Catenuloplanes niger: one gene and its partner. The protein of the gene in region 2 interacts with the protein of the main gene of each other region in a pairwise test. Links are inferred from orthologs where the notes say so. Each region holds a gene or a part of one and is shown on either strand. Other genes may lie near its edges. The genes, in order: thrS and rplA.

Region 1 (7,676 bases), 1.5 Mb from region 2 along the record:
CGCCGGTGCGGCCGGCGTGTCGACCGCGAAGCTGCCGCTGACCGAGGTGGAGGACACGCTGACCGCGGCACTGTCCGATGAGGAGATCGCCGCGTCGGTCCGGTCCGGCCGGCTGCTGCGGCCGGTCTCCTACGCGGGCTTCGGCGAGGTACCCCGGCCCCGCCTGCGCCTGGTCGCGGCACCGGACGCCGAGTCCCCGGAGGTCGACGACCCCGGTGACGAGGGCGCCGGGGCGGGCCGGGACGGCGCCGGACGGGCGCGCCCCGCGGCCGGGCCGGTATCGGCGACGGGTCGCGCGGACGGGGGCGTGCGCGGCCGTCGCGGCGGATCCGGGCCGCGGACGCCGGGCGGCTCCGGTGACCCGGCCGTCCGTCCCGCCTCCGCGCCCGGCGTGGACGCGGAGGACGAGCCGGCCGGCCGTACCGTCATCGCCGGCCGGTCGTCGGCCCGGAAGGCGGAGGCGGCCCGGAAGGCGGAGGACGCCGCGCGGCGCGCGCTGGAGCGGGCCGAGCGGGCGGCGCTGCGCGACCGGGAGCGGGCCGAGGCCGACCTCGCGACCGCCGAGGGCGCCGAGCGGGCCGCCGTCGCCGCGGTCGCGGACCTCTCCGAGCGGATCGCCGCGCTGCAGGCCGAGCGGAACGAGGCCGACCACGAGGTCAGCCGGCGCAAGCTGGCGCGCAAGACCGCGGAGCGGGCGGCGAGCGCGGCCCGGCGCCGGCACGGGGACGCCGCGGCCGCGCTGGAGGCGTCCGGTGCCACCCCGGACCGCGGCGCCGCCGAACCGTTCGTCGAGCCTGCGGCGCCGTTCGCCGACGGTGGCCGGCGGAAAGGTGCGGCGCGCCGGGGCAGGACTGACCGGGGCGGGCCGGCCAAGGCAGAATCGGGCGCGTGACCCCCGACCAGGCGGCGGCTGCCGCGAAGGCGCACATACTGCGTCTCGGCGGGGCGTTCGCGGAGGACCCGCTGACGCTGCAGCGCGCGCGGCGGCTCGGTCTCTCCGGCTGGGCGTACTACGTGGCCGCGCGCGGCGGCGCGCTCGGCGACGTGCGGGCGGACACGGTGGCCGCCGCGCTGGGTTTCATAGCGCCGGACGCGGTCTCGGACGGCTGGGACGCGGCCGCGACCGTGCTGCCGCCGTCGAAGATAGCGGCCGAGCACCTGGCCGAGTGCGCGCGCTGGGGCGTGGAGCGGCTGTCCACGTTCCCACGGCTGGCCCGGCTGATCGAGCTGTGCCGGCGGGTGGTGCTGGCCGCGGACCCGGCCGGACTGCCGCTGTTCGCCGCGTGGCGGGCGATGCCGGTGCCGGACCAGCGGGCCGGCGGCCAGGCCGCGATCCTGCTGCACCTGCTGCGCGAGCACCGCACCGGGGCGCACCTGATCGCCGCCCGGGTGAGCGGTCTGAGCCCGCTGGAGGCGGTGATCTCCGGGCCCGAGGGCGAGGCGGGGGCGGTGGCGTACGGCTGGCAGCCGCCCTACCCGAAGGTGCCGCCGCTGATCCGGCGGCGGCTCTGGGCGGACGCGGTCACCGACCGGATAGCCGGCCAGGCCTACGAGGTGCTTTCCCTGACCGAGCGCGCGGAACTGCTCGGCCTGCTGGAGTCCGCGTCCGCCATCGTCTGGCCCGACGACTGACCGGCGGGGGAGCGGTCAGTCGGGTTTGGCGGTGCGGGTCGGGCGGGCGCGCAGCTCGGCCACGTAGTCGTCGGGCGCACCGGCCGCCTGGGCCGCGTTCGCGATCTCGGTCAGGTACCACGAGGTGGGCAGGCCGCCCTCGTACCCGTTGAGCACGTAGACCCACGCGGTGACCTCGCCCTCGAGGGTGGCGACCCGCACGGTCAGCTTCCGGTAGGTGCCGGAGTTCACCCCCTCGACCTCGTCGAGTTGGGCGGCGTCGAACTCGTCGACGTCGTAGAGGGCCACGAACACGCGGTCGCCCGGCGACTCCACCACCGTGGTGACGGCGCCCTCCCAACCGAGGACGTCCTCCCCGGCGAAGGTCAGCCGCCACCCCTCCAGCCACCCGACCCCGATCATGGGCGAGTGCGGAGCGTAAGCATGCATGCGGGCTGGGTCGAGGTTTGAGCCATACGCGGCGTAATGACGCACGGCGATGACGATAGCCCGGCGGACGGTTGGGGGAGAATATGACCGAGCGTGTCGTATCTGGTTTACGGGGAAAAACCAGATCGTGGTCGGGAGGAACTGGGCATGAGCAGTGCGGTGGCAGGTGGAATCGTCATCATCGGTGGCGGTCCGGCCGGATATGAGGCGGCGCTCGTCGCCGCGCAGCTGGGGGCCGAGGTGACGGTGGTCGAGCAGGACGGCGCGGGCGGTGCCTGCGTGCTGTTCGACTGCGTACCCTCGAAGACCTTCATCGCCAGTTCGGGCGTGGTGACGGCGTTCCGGGACACGGAGGAGTTCGGCATCGACTCCGACGGCCTGGAGGCGGTGACCGTGGACGCACCCGCCGTGCACGCCCGGGTGAAGCGGCTGGCGCTGGCGCAGTCGTCGGACATCCACGACAAGCTGATCAAGGCGGGTGTGACCATGGTGTCCGGCCGGGCGCGGCTGGGCGACGACACGCTGGGTCACACCCACCGGGTGCTGGTCACGCCGGACAATGGTGACGCTGAGTATTCAATCGATGCCCGCACGGTTCTGATCGCCACCGGAGCCACGCCGCGTCAGCTCCCGTCCGCGATGCCGGACGGCGAGCGCATCCTGACCTGGCGGGAGATCTACGACCTGCCGGAACTGCCGGACCACCTGATCGTGATCGGGTCCGGCGTGACCGGTGCGGAGTTCGCCAGCGCCTACCTGGCGATGGGAATTAACGTGACGTTGGTCTCCAGCCGGGACCGGGTCATGCCGCACGAGGACGCGGACGCCGCGATGGCGATCGAGCGCGTCTTCCGGTCCCGCGGCATGAACATCCTGAACAACTCGCGGGCCGAGTCGGTCATCCGCGGCGGCGAGGGCGTCAAGGTGACGCTGGCGGACGGCCGCGAGGTCTTCGGCTCGCACGCGCTGATGGCGGTCGGCTCGATCCCGAACACCCAGGACCTGGGCCTCGAGGAGTACGGCGTGGAGGTGGCCCGCGGTGGCTACGTCACGGTCGACCGCACCTCGCGCACGAACGTGCCCGGCATCTACGCGGCCGGCGACTGCACCGGCGTGCTGCCGCTGGCCAGCGTGGCCGCGATGCAGGGCCGGATCGCGATGTGGCACGCGCTCGGCGACGCGGTCCGCCCGCTGCGCCTGCGCACCGTGGCGGCGAACGTCTTCACCGACCCGGAACTGGCCACGGTCGGCGTCTCGCAGGACGAGGTGGACTCCGGCCGGGTCACCGCCCGCCAGGTGATGCTGCCGCTGAACGGCAACGCCCGGGCCAAGATGGACGACCTGCACGACGGCTTCGTGAAGATGTTCTGCCGGCCGAGCGGGCAGGTGATCGGCGGCGTGGTGGTGGCGCCGAAGGCCAGCGAGCTGATCCAGCAGATCGCGCTCGCGGTGGAGAACAACCTGACCGTGGACCAGCTGGCCCAGACCATCACGATCTACCCGTCGCTGTCCGGGTCGGTCGCGGAGGCGGCGCGCCAGCTCATGCTGCACGATCTCGAGTAGTCGATCTATGCCGTGACTCACCGGGGCGAAACGTCCCCATATGGCGCTCGGCGAGCCGCGCGGCGCGTACCGTAGAGGGGCCCACGACATCGGGTCCCCCGTTCTCGATGTCGGGCGTCGGCACCCGCCCAGCCGGTCGCTCGCGATGCCGGCCGGTGACGAGCGGTGCCGGGGCCGCCGGCAGGTCCCGTGCCGGCGGCCCGCTCAGCGGTCGGCCGCCGGAAAACGGCTACGGAAAACGACTCCCGTACGGGTACGGTGCACACATGCGATACGGCCAGCTGACGACGACGCCGGGTTCTCCCCGGCGGCGACTGTTGCTGCGCTGACGCAGATCGACACACGCAGGCCCCGGGGCGCTCACGCTCCGGGGCCTGCGTCGTTCTCTGCTCCGAGCGGGCGGCCTCGGCCGTACCCCGAAGGAGTCTTGTCATGATCGATCACCGCAGGCTGGGCCGGGAACTCGAACTGTTCGCGACCGACCCGCTGGCCGGCTCCGGCATGCCGCTGTGGCTGCCGGACGGCGCGGCCGCCCGGCACGCCGTGGAGGAGTACCTGCGCGAGGAGGAACGGCGCGCCGGGTACCAGCACGTCAACTCGCCGCCGCTCGGCAAGAAGGAGTTGTACCTGACCAGCGGGCACCTGCCGCACTACGCGGACGACATGTTCCCGGTGATGGCGCTCTCCGCCGACGACGAGTTCGTGCTGAGACCGTCCGCGTGCCCGCACCACGCGCTGATCTACCGGTCCCGCGGCCGCTCCTACCGGGACCTGCCGCTGCGGATCGCGGAACTGGGCGGCATGTACCGGGCGGAACGCTCGGGCGTGCTCGGCGGGCTCAGCCGGGTGCGCGGCATGTGGCTCAACGACGCGCACGTGTTCGCGCCGCTGTCACAGGTCGCCGACGAGGTCGACCTGGTGCTGCGCATGATCGACAAGGTGCACGCGGCGCTCGGCGTGAAACCGGCCGGCTTCCGCCTGTCGCTGCGCGGCGACGGCCCGAAATACGTCGGCGAGGGCGCGATGTGGGACCGCGCCGAGGCGATCCTGCGGGACGTACTGCGCGCGTCCGGGCGGGAGTTCGTGGCGGAGCCGGGCGAGGCCGCGTTCTACGGGCCGAAGATCGACATCCAGGTGGCGGACGCGGCCGGCCGGGAGATGACCCTCTCCACCGTCCAGCTCGACTTCCACCAGCCGGCCCGGTTCGACCTCTCCTACGTGGACGCGGCCGGTGCCCGCCAGGTACCGGTGATGATCCACCGCAGTCTGGCCGGCAGCATGGAGCGGCTGTTCGCGTACCTGATCGAGGTGCACGAGGGGGCGTTCCCACTGTGGTACGCCCCCCGCCAGCTCCAGGTGCTGCCGATCTCCGCCGCGCAGGACGACGCGGCACGCGAGTTCTGCCGCGCGGCGGTGTACGCCGGGCTCCGCGCGGAGGTGGTGGCGGACGGCTCCGTGTCGTCCCGGGTACGACGCTCCGCACAGCAGCGCGTGCCGTACGCGGCCATCATCGGCCCGGCCGAGGCGGCATCCGGCGAGGTCTCGCTGCGCCCACGCAACCGGCCCGGCCTCGCCCCGATGCCGGCCGACGCGGCACTGCGCCGCCTCGTCACCGAGGCGAACCCGCACCTGGCCTAGGGACGACACGACCGGCGAACCGAGAAAGCCCGAAACGACAGGGCCGTCTTCCCGCTTCCGGCGTGGTCACTTCGGGCGTGCTCCCGCGGGCACCGGTCGTCGCAGGGCTCCTCCCTGCACGACGCGTGGTCGGCCGGGAAACACCCCGGCGGCGGGCCGCGGCATCCGCCGCGACCCGCCGCCATCCGTGGGGTGCTGTGGTCCGGCGCCATCCGTGGGGTGCTGTGGTCCGGCGCCATCCGTGAGGTGCTGTGGTCCGCCGCCACCCGTCGGGCGCCGCGACCCGCCAGGCGCCCGGTGGCGGCGGATGCCGCTTTTCGCCGTTACCCGGTGAGTGCCCAGTGCCGCTTCCCGTCGTCACCCGGCGGGTGCGGTTCCGCAATGCCGTTTCTCGCTGGTGGGTGCGAGTTCCGTGGTGTTGCTTCCCGCCGTCGTCCGATGGGTGCCGGGTTCCGGCATTGCCGCTTTGCCGTCGTTCGGCGAGTGCGAGGTGCCGGTGGATGCCATTTCTCGTCGTCGCCCGGCGAGTGCCGTATCCCGGCGATTTCCACGGCCCACCGTCACCCGACGCGGCGCGGTTCGGCTTGCCACGCCTCGCGGCTCGGTTCGGTTCGTGGGTTGCCATGCCGCGTGGCCGGCCATGCGCCACGGCCCAGCTTGCTTCGCGGCGCGGGTTCCCTCGCGGCCCGGTTGCCATGCGGCGCCGGTTGCCTCCCGTTTCGTCTCGGGCCGCGTCTCGTCTTGCGCCGCGTTTCGCCTCGGGCCGCGTTTCGTCTCGGGCCGCGTCTCGCGCCGTGCCGTGTCTCGCGGCGCCGCGCCGCGCGGCCAGACGTGCGTCCTGGCGCGGCGATGCTTCGCGGCGCGGGTTGCCATGCGGTGCGGTTCGCTACCGCCGGGCGGATCCGGTCCCGCAACCGGCACAACCCACCCACGGCCGGCGCCACCGCGGCGCGGGTTGCTTCGCGGCGCGGCTTGCCATGCGGTCCGGCTCGCCTCGCGGCCCTGGTTGCCGTGCCGCGGGGCTTGCCATGGGTCACGGCGCGGCTTGCTTCGCGGGCGGGTCCGCGCCGCGCGGGTTGCCACGCGGCGCGGATTGCCACGCCGCGCGGGTTGCCACGCGGCGCGGATTGCCACGCCGCGCGGGTTGCCACGCGGCGCGGGTTATGTCACGGCGTTACGCCACGGCGCGGCGGCGGAAGCCGCGGAGGCCGGTGGCCGTGAAGGCGATGCCGAAGCCGGCCAGCGCGAGCAGGGAGATCCACGGGGCGATGTGCGGGATCTGTGGCATCGACGCGGCCCGGACCGCCTCGGACAGGTAGGTGAGCGGGTTGAACAGCGTGACCACCTGGAACCAGGGCAGCGACTCCAGTGACTTCCACGGGTACTGGGAGGCGCCGGTGAACATCAGCGGCGTCATGATCACTGCGAACACGATGCTGATCTTCGAGGGTGGCACCATCGTGCCGAGCGTGAGCCCGATCGCCGCGCCCACCCAGCCGCCCAGGAGCAGGGCCACGACCAGCAGCGGTACGCCGGCGGTGTGCCACGGCACGTCGCCGAGCACCAGGAAGCCGATCGGGTACATGATCACCACGGACGCGATCGAACGGATCATCGCGAGCACGATCTTCTCGGCCGCGACCGCCCAGGTGGGCAGCGGTGCCAGCAGCCGGTCCTCGATCTCCATCGTGAACGAGAACTCCATGATCAACGGGAACGACACGGTCTGCAGCGCGGTCAGGAACGCGGCCAGCGCCACGATGCCGGGCAGCAGCAGGAGCGAGTACTCCGTCGACACGTACCCGCCGGCGTTGAGCACCTTCGCGAAGACGAAGAGCATGAAGAGTGGCTGGAGCGCGGTCTGCGCGAGGAAGACCCACAGCTCCTTGCCGGTGACGAAGACGTCCCGCCAGAGGATCGCGGTGAACGCGCTCAACGCGGACGGCCGTGGCGCGGCCGCGGGTGCGGTCCCGGTCGGCGTGGTGTCGGTCAGCGTGGTCATCGCAGACCCCTTCCGGTCAGGTCGATGAAGACGTCCTCCAGGCTCGGTTCGCCGATCTGCACGTTCGCCAGCGTGGCCGCGCGCGCGTCGAGCACCGAGACGACCGGGCCCAGCAGGCCGGCCGGCGCACGGTCCAGGTAGAGCCGCAGGGTGACCGGGTCACCGTCCTGCGGCGCGGCCGGGCCGGGTGGCCGGCCACCACCGCCGCCGCGGGCCGAGGCCGCCGTGGCCATCGCGGCCATCGCGGCCCTCGCGGGCGGGGCCGGGGCCGCGCCCGCGCCGGGGACCTGCTCGCCCCGGGCCACGCCGTCGATCTCGGCGAGCGCGGCGATCAGCTTCTCCGGGTACTCCCCGGGCGCGGGCGTCACGCTCAGCTCCAGCACCGCCTGCCCGGTCAGCCGGCGGGTGAGCG
Region 2 (7,701 bases):
GGCCGCTGCCGGTGCTGCGCCGGTTGCGGGACCTCGGCGTCCGGATCTCCGTGGACGACTTCGGCGTCGGTGCCTCCTCGTTCGGCTACCTGCGGCAGCTGCCGATCGTGGAGCTGAAGGTGGACCGCCGGTTCGTCCAGGGCATGGCGACGGACCCGGGCGACCTGGCGGTGGTGCGGGCGGCCGTGATGCTGGCCCGCCAGTTCGGGCTCAGCGCGGTGGCCGAGGGCGTGGAGAGCGAGCTGGCGCTGGATCTGCTCACCGACATGGGGTGCGAGATCGGGCAGGGCTTCCTGTTCAGCCGGCCGCTGCCGTACGAGCGGCTGGAGGCCTGGTACTGGGCGCAGACCGAGGTGGAGGCGACCCCGTCCGGCGAGTTCCGCCGACTCCGCGCGGTGCCCTGAAACCGTCCCTGACCTGCGTATTCGCGAGGTGCGACGCGCCGAGGGGTATCCGATTTCGCCTGGCGAAAGTGGCCGTGTACGCTTATGCCTGCACGTCACGGGAGCGACAAGTTCCCAGGCGGGTAGGCCCCCTTAGCTCAGTCGGCAGAGCGTCTCCATGGTAAGGAGAAGGTCTACGGTTCGATTCCGTAAGGGGGCTCTTCGGTCGGAGTGACAACCGACCCTCAGGCTTTGCCTGCCCACGCGGGCACGCGGCCTGGATCGCGGCGGTGTAGCTCAGATGGCAGAGCAAGCGGCTCATAATCGCTGTGTCGCCGGTTCAAGTCCGGCCACCGCTACTTACGTCCGGGGTCCTGATCCCCGGTCCGGGGGTGCACCACGTCGGCCCCCACTTTGCGTACCGCGTGGTCAATCTCCTACGCTGGTACGTCGTAGTATTCAGGTCGTAGGGATTTTCACCCCGCGTTTCGAGGAAGGCACCCCGCCGTGGCTAAGGCGACCGACGTCCGTCCCAAGATCACCTTGGCGTGTGTGGAGTGCAAGGAGCGCAACTACATCACGCGTAAGAACCGCCGTAACGACCCGGACCGCGTCGAGCTGAAGAAGTTCTGCCCCCGGGACGGCAAGCACACGCTCCACCGCGAGACCCGCTGACCCGGTCGCGGCAGACACACGCATCCTCAGGGCGTCCCCGGTGATCCGGGGGCGCCCTGAGTGCGTCCGGCGGGCCGGTAGGGTGTCCGCCCATGGGGTTGGACCAGTCGTTTACCGGGCGCAGCTACCCGCCCAGCGCGCCCTACCAGGTGGGGCGCGAGAAGATCCGTGAGTTCGCGACCGCGATCGGCGCCGAGGACGCGGCCTATCACGACCCGGAGGCCGCGCGTGCGCTCGGCCACCCGGACGTGATCGCGCCGCCGACGTTCCCGATGGTGCTGAGCATGGCCACGAGCCGCCAGATCGTCGAGGACCCGGCGCTCGGCGTCGACTACAGCCGGGTGGTCCACGGCGACCAGCGCTTCGCCTACCGCCGTCCGGTGACCGCCGGGGACGAGCTGGTGTGCGTGAACTCGATCGAGAGCATCAACGCGCGCGGCGGACACGACTTCCTGACCACCCGCAGCGAGATCAGCACCAGCGCGGGCGAGGCGGTCGTCACGGTCTGGACCATGTTCGTGGTCCGCGGCGAGGAGGGTTGAGCACGATGGAGCTTCCCACGCAGCGCTACCGGGTGACCCGGGCCGACCTCGTGCGGTACGCGGGCGCCTCCGGCGACTTCAACCCGATCCACTGGAGCGAGAGCTTCGCGGCCAAGGTCGGCCTGCCGGGCGTGATCGCGCACGGCATGCTCACCATGGCGCTGGTCGGCCGCGCGGTCACCACGTGGGCCGGCCGCCCGGACGCGATCGTCGAGTACGGCGTCCGCTTCACCCGCCCGGTCGAGGTGCCGGACACCGAGGAGGGAACCGAGGTCGAGGTCTCCGCGGTGGCGAAGGACACGGACGACCCGGGCCTGGTGCGGCTCGACCTGACCGCGACCTGCGCCGGCGTGAAGGTGTTGGCCCAGGCCAAGGCCGTTATCAAGCGCCCCTGAGGGGGTGGCGCGCCAGTTATGGGGGTGGCCGGTTGGGAAAGTCCGCCGGCTACCCGTACACTGGTGCGCCGTGGGGTAGTCACGGCTCGTGACTTCCTCAAAGGGGTGTAGCTCAATTGGCAGAGCAGCGGTCTCCAAAACCGCAGGCTGCAGGTTCAAGTCCTGTCACCCCTGCGCCTAAGGCCTAACCGGCCCGGGGATTGCGCTGGTTAACAGCGTTGATCCCGTGGTGGTGGTGTGCGGCAACTTCGCCGAGGATCGGCCGCGGTGTCAGCCCGGGCGGTGTCAGCCGGATCCGCCGCCGCAACCCGGACCGTCGGGCGGCGGGCGTGTAAGGGCGTCAACGTTCATGCGTTTGCGTCTGACCAACGACCCCGCGATGGAAGAGGGCGAAGTGGCCGAGAGGAAGCGACGCGGCGAGGACCCCGCCGACGACAACCTGAACGACGAGACGTTCGAGGACGCCGTCGAGGACGAGGATGACGTCGCGGACGAGCCCGTCTCGCGTGGCGGCACCGCCACGCTGTCCAAGGCCAAGACCGAGGCGGCCGACAGCCCCTCCAAGGAGAAGAAGCCCGGCCGCGGCCCGTTCGCGCGACTCGGCCGGTTCTTCCGCGAGGTCGTGGCCGAGCTTCGTAAGGTCATCTGGCCGACGCGGAACGAGCTGCTGACCTACACCGCCGTTGTGATCGTGTTCGTCGCGGTCATGATGACGATCGTGGCCCTGCTGGACTTCGGCTTCGCCAAGGGCATCCTGGCCATCTTCGGCTGAGCCGCGACCGGTCCGGCCGAGTTCGATTTGTTTATGGAAGTGAGCAAGCGTGCCTGAGTACGACGAGACCGACGGCGTCGACGAGCAGTCGTCGATCGCCACGGCCAATGGCGAGCTCGCCGCGGCCGACGACGAGTCGGCCGAGGCCGCCAGCGAGCCGGAGGTCGAGACCGCGCCGGTCGCGGCCGCCCCGGCGGAGGACGACGAGGACTACGACCCGGTCGCGGAGCTGCGGCAGAAGCTGCGTTACGCGCCCGGCGACTGGTACGTGGTGCACTCGTACGCCGGCTACGAGAACAAGGTCAAGACCAACCTCGAGACCCGCATCACCTCGCTGGACATGGAGGACTACATCTACCAGGTGGAGGTCCCGGTCCGCGAGGAGGTCGAGGTCAAGAACGGCAAGCGCCAGCAGGTCAGCGCGAAGGTCTTCCCCGGCTACATCCTGGTCCGGCTGGAGCTCACGCCGGAGTCGTACTCCTGTGTCCGGAACACCCCGGGCGTCACCGGCTTCGTCGGTGCGACCGACCGGGCCGACCGCCCCGCTCCGCTCTCCCTCGACGAGGTGCTGAAGTGGCTGGCGCCCGCGGTGGAGAAGGAGGAGAAGAAGGCCAAGGTGGAGGTCAAGGTCCTCGACTTCGAGGAGGGCGACTCCGTCACCGTCACCGATGGTGCCTTCGCCTCGCTGCCCGCGACGATCAGCGAGATCAACGCCGACCAGCAGAAGCTCAAGGTGCTGGTCTCGATCTTCGGTCGCGAGACGCCGGTCGAGCTGAACTTCAACCAGGTCTCGAAGATCTGACCCGTCCCACACTGGCGCGTCCCGGACTGCGCTAGTCTTGAACGTCGGCCCGCGGGCACGCTTCGGCGTGTCCGCTTGTCCGATGATCAGGTTGTTTGACTGTGCCGCCTTAGGCGAGGCGGCAGCGGCGCATTCCCGGCGGCAGATGCGCCGAAGTCAAAGACAAAGCCGCACCTTTCGAAGCCCAGGAAGAGACATGCCTCCCAAGAAGAAGCTGGTCAAGACGTTCACGCTGCAGCTGCCGGCGGGCCAGGCCACCCCGGCGCCGCCGGTCGGCCCCGCGCTGGGTCAGCACGGTGTGAACATCATGGAGTTCGTCAAGGCCTACAACGCGCAGACCGAGTCGAGCCGTGGCGACATCGTCCCGGCCGAGATCAGCGTGTACGAGGACCGGTCGTTCACGTTCATCCTGAAGACCCCGCCGGCCGCGCGTCTGCTGCTCAAGGCCGCCGGTGTGCAGAAGGGCTCGGGCGTTCCCCAGGCCACCAAGGTCGGTTCGGTCAGCCGCGCCCAGCTGCGCGAGATCGCCGAGAAGAAGATGTCCGACCTGAACGCGAACGACGTCGAGCAGGCCGAGAAGATCATCGCCGGCACCGCCCGGTCGATGGGCATCACGGTCAAGGACTGACCTTCCCCCTCGTCTCACCCACCGTGGGAGGGCACGCCAGACGGGCGTGACCCGCCAATGACCACAGGAGCACGCCGAACATGGCACTGAGCAAGGCATACAAGAAGGCCTCGGAGCAGATCGACAAGTCGAAGCTCTACACCCCGGCCGAGGCGGTCAAGCTGGCCAAGGACACGACCGCCACCAAGTTCGACCCCACCGTCGAGGTCGCGATGCGCCTCGGCGTCGACCCGCGCAAGGCGGACCAGATGGTCCGCGGCACGGTCAACCTCCCGCACGGCACGGGCAAGACGGTCCGCGTGATCGTGTTCGCCGCCGGCGCCAAGGCCGAGGAGGCGGAGGCCGCCGGTGCCGACGCCGTCGGCAGCGACGAGCTCGTCGCCCGCATCCAGGGTGGTTGGCTGGACTTCGACGCCGCTATCGCGACGCCCGACCAGATGGCCAAGATCGGCCGGATCGCGCGGATCCTGGGCCCGCGCGGCCTGATGCCGAACCCGAAGACCGGCACCGTGACCATGGACGTCACCAAGGCCGTCTCGGAGATCAAGGGCGGCAAGATCACCTTCCGGGTGGACAAGCACTCCAACCTCCACCTGATCATCGGCAAGGCCTCCTTCACCGAGGCCCAGCTGGTGGAGAACTACGCCGCTGCGCTGGACGAGATCCTCCGGGCCAAGCCGTCCGCCGCCAAGGGCAAGTTCCTGAAGAAGATCACCTTCACCACCACGATGGGCCCGGGCATCCCGGTCGACCCGAACATCGTGAAGAACGTGGACAACGCCGAGTAGTACCGCTCGACGAGAAACGCCCCCGGCCGTCGCGGCCGGGGGCGTTTTCGTGCGTACGGGTGGCCGGCGGTCAGCCGACCCAGCCGCCCGCGGTGAAGTGGGCCAGCAGGACGCCCTGGAGCATCAGCGCGACCGTCGCGTAGACCTGCGTCGGCAGCTTCAGGTGGCCCAGGATGATGAACGCCGGGAACACCTCCAGCGCGAAGCGCGGCGCGGACATCAGCGACTGGTTGCGGTTCTCGCCGGCCGGGAACGAGATCGCGAAGAGCAGCAACGCGATGCCGAGCAGCGGCAACATCCACTGGTCGCGGCGCATCCGCCAGGGCCCGGCGAAGCAGAGCGTCAGCAGCCCGATCAGGGCCAGCACCGCGGCCAGGTCGAGCAGGTTGTGCAGCGTGCCGTTCTGCGCCAGCGGCGCGGTGGCGACCACCTCGGCCGCGTCGACGATGCCGGCCCACGGCCAGTCCAGCTCGCGGCCCCACGGCTTCTGCGCCTCCAGGAACAGCAGCGGGTCGCCGAACCGCCACCACAACCAGCCGGCGTACGCGACCAGGCCGCCCGGCATCAGGCCGACCGCGAGCACGTTCCAGCGCCAGCGGAAGCCGTTCTGCCGCAGGTACTCGTAGGCGAACGCGATCGCGAGCAGCACTCCGACCGAGCGGGTCGCGGACGCGAAGCCGCCGAGGACGCCGGCCACCCACCAGTGCCCGCGGCGCATCGCGTAGACCGCGCCCAGCATCAGCGCGATGAACAGCGAGGCGTTGTATCCGATGCCGAGGAAGAACGCGACCGGCCAGGCCGCCATCGCCCAGCAGGTCCGCACCGCCACGGCCGGGCTGAACTCGACCTCCGTGAGGCGGTAGAGCAGCGTGTACATGGCGAACATCGCGACCGCGGCGACACCGATCGCGGTGAACTTCGCGCCGCCGGGCAGCAGCATGTCGGCGCCGCGGACCAGCATCGGGTAGAGCGGGAAGAACGCCGGGTCGACCGGATGGGTGCCGTAGCCGTTCTCCGCGAGGCGGGTGAAGACCATCGCGTCGTAGCGCCACCAGCCACCGCGCAACAGGTCCACGAACCCGATCGGGTTGCCGTGCGGCCGGCCGTACTGCGTGAAGAGCGTGACGGTGATCCAGGCCAGGTAGGAGGAGGCCCAGACCGCGCCGCCGATCCGGATGGCGGGCCACCAGGACTGCCCGGGGCCCTCGGGCGCCGTCGGGGCGGCGGGCCGGGCGGCCGGCGGCGTCGCCGTGTCGGATGTGGGAGTGCCGGCCTTCGGAGTGCCGGCCTTCTCGCCGTTCTCGGCCGTGCGCTGGGTGGGTGTCTCTGCGGGCACGGCGGCTGATCATGGAGCCAGTCGGGGCGTACGGCAAGCGGATGTCCGACTCAGGGGCGAAAAGTTCTCAAGAATTAACCTAAGCGGCTCTCGCGTCCCCGGATTTGGCGATGGCGGGACGGCCCGCTACTCTTGGTCGAAGTTTCACCCATAGACCGCTGGTCGCCGCGCCTCCCGGTGCGGCCGAAGGTCCCGTCCGACGGGCGACCCGCGCAGGGCGAGCGCTGGAATTTTGGATCCGCCGCGGTTTCGTGCCGCGCCCGGCCCCGTGCGCTGTCCTGCGCCGGGGCTTTCTCGTTGTTCGGGGCAGACCAGCCGCAAGCAACGAGAAGGGAGGGACATGGCGGACAAGCCGGTTCGGGCCGACAAGGCCACTGCCGTCGCCGAGCTGACGGAGCACTTCCGTAACTCGGGCGCCACCGTGCTCACCGAGTACCGGGGCCTGACGGTCGCGCAGCTGACCAAGCTGCGGCGCTCGCTGGGTCGCGAGACCACCTACGCGGTCGCGAAGAACACGCTCGCGAAGCGGGCTGCGACGGACGCGGGCATCTCGGGCCTCGACACGCTGTTCACCGGTCCTACCGCGCTCGCCTTCGTTTCCGGCGACCCCGTCGAGGCGGCGAAGAGCCTTCGTGAGTTCTCGAAGGCCAACCCCGCGCTCGTCATCAAGGGCGGCGTTTTCGAGGGCAAGGCCATCTCGGCCGCCGAGGTCAACAAGCTCGCCGACCTCGAGTCCCGTGAGGTGCTGCTGGCCAAGCTGGCCGGCGCCATGAAGGCCAACCTCAGCAAGGCTGCTGCGCTCTTCCAGGCGCCGCTGTCCAAGACCGCCCGTACGGTGGCCGCGCTGCAGGACAAGCGTGAGAAGGAGGGCGCGGAGGCCGCCTGAGGCCCTCGCGCTCGGTAAGACCCCAACCAAAGACCTGACCCGCGAGCACGCTCGCGTGTTGCAGAAGCAAGAGGAAGGACCGCCGACATGGCGAAGCTCAGCACCGACGAGCTGCTCGACGCGTTCAAGGAGATGACGCTGATCGAGCTCTCCGAGTTCGTGAAGCAGTTCGAGGAGACCTTCGACGTGACCGCCGCCGCGCCGGTCGCGATCGCCGGCCCGGCCGGCCCGGCCGCCGTTGCCGACGCGCCGGAGGAGAAGGACGAGTTCGACGTCGTCCTCGAGGCCGACGGTGGCAAGAAGATCCAGGTCATCAAGGTCGTGCGCGAGCTGACCGGCCTGGGCCTGAAGGAGGCCAAGGACGTCGTCGAGTCGGCGCCGAAGGCCATCCTCGAGAAGGTCAACAAGGAGACGGCCGACAAGGCCAAGGAGAAGCTCGAGGGCGAAGGCGCCAAGGTCACCCTCAAGTAAGTCCTGCGTTTCCGCGAAGGCGG

What was found.
Region 1: the proteins of rplA (region 2) and thrS interact in binary tests that used the Escherichia coli proteins (3 or more experiments, as listed by UniProt). The link is inferred for Catenuloplanes niger from one-to-one orthologs.

What each region holds. Positions count from the first base shown.
Region 1 is NZ_JAVDYC010000001.1:5,115,485-5,123,160, forward strand. What follows is about bases 3,363-6,159. They hold thrS (threonine--tRNA ligase), read left to right. Parts: upstream 3,363-4,056; coding sequence 4,057-5,262; downstream 5,263-6,159. Other genes in these bases: J2S44_RS22745 (NAD(P)H-quinone dehydrogenase), read left to right, coding at 3,363-3,624. Also shown: J2S44_RS22735 (SCO6745 family protein), read left to right, coding at 889-1,632; J2S44_RS22740 (gamma-glutamylcyclotransferase family protein), read right to left, coding at 1,648-2,106; more of J2S44_RS22745, read left to right, coding at 2,209-3,362; J2S44_RS22755 (ABC transporter permease), read right to left, coding at 6,437-7,264; J2S44_RS22760 (ABC transporter ATP-binding protein), read right to left, coding at 7,261-7,676. UniProt on the Escherichia coli protein: Catalyzes the attachment of threonine to tRNA(Thr) in a two-step reaction: L-threonine is first activated by ATP to form Thr-AMP and then transferred to the acceptor end of tRNA(Thr). The rate-limiting step is amino acid activation in the presence of tRNA.
Region 2 is NZ_JAVDYC010000001.1:3,620,273-3,627,973, reverse strand. What follows is about bases 3,310-6,131. They hold rplA (50S ribosomal protein L1), read left to right. Parts: upstream 3,310-4,277; coding sequence 4,278-4,985; downstream 4,986-6,131. Other genes in these bases: J2S44_RS15755 (mannosyltransferase family protein), read right to left, coding at 5,056-6,131; rplK (50S ribosomal protein L11), read left to right, coding at 3,766-4,197; nusG (transcription termination/antitermination protein NusG), read left to right, coding at 3,310-3,569. Also shown: J2S44_RS15810 (putative bifunctional diguanylate cyclase/phosphodiesterase), read left to right, coding at 1-404; rpmG (50S ribosomal protein L33), read left to right, coding at 891-1,058; J2S44_RS15790 (FAS1-like dehydratase domain-containing protein), read left to right, coding at 1,151-1,600; J2S44_RS15785 (MaoC family dehydratase), read left to right, coding at 1,606-1,995; preprotein translocase subunit SecE, read left to right, coding at 2,390-2,767; more of nusG, read left to right, coding at 2,817-3,309; more of J2S44_RS15755, read right to left, coding at 6,132-6,321; rplJ (50S ribosomal protein L10), read left to right, coding at 6,662-7,207; rplL (50S ribosomal protein L7/L12), read left to right, coding at 7,295-7,678. UniProt on the Escherichia coli protein: One of the primary rRNA binding proteins, it binds very close to the 3'-end of the 23S rRNA. Forms part of the L1 stalk. It is often not seen in high-resolution crystal structures, but can be seen in cryo_EM and 3D reconstruction models.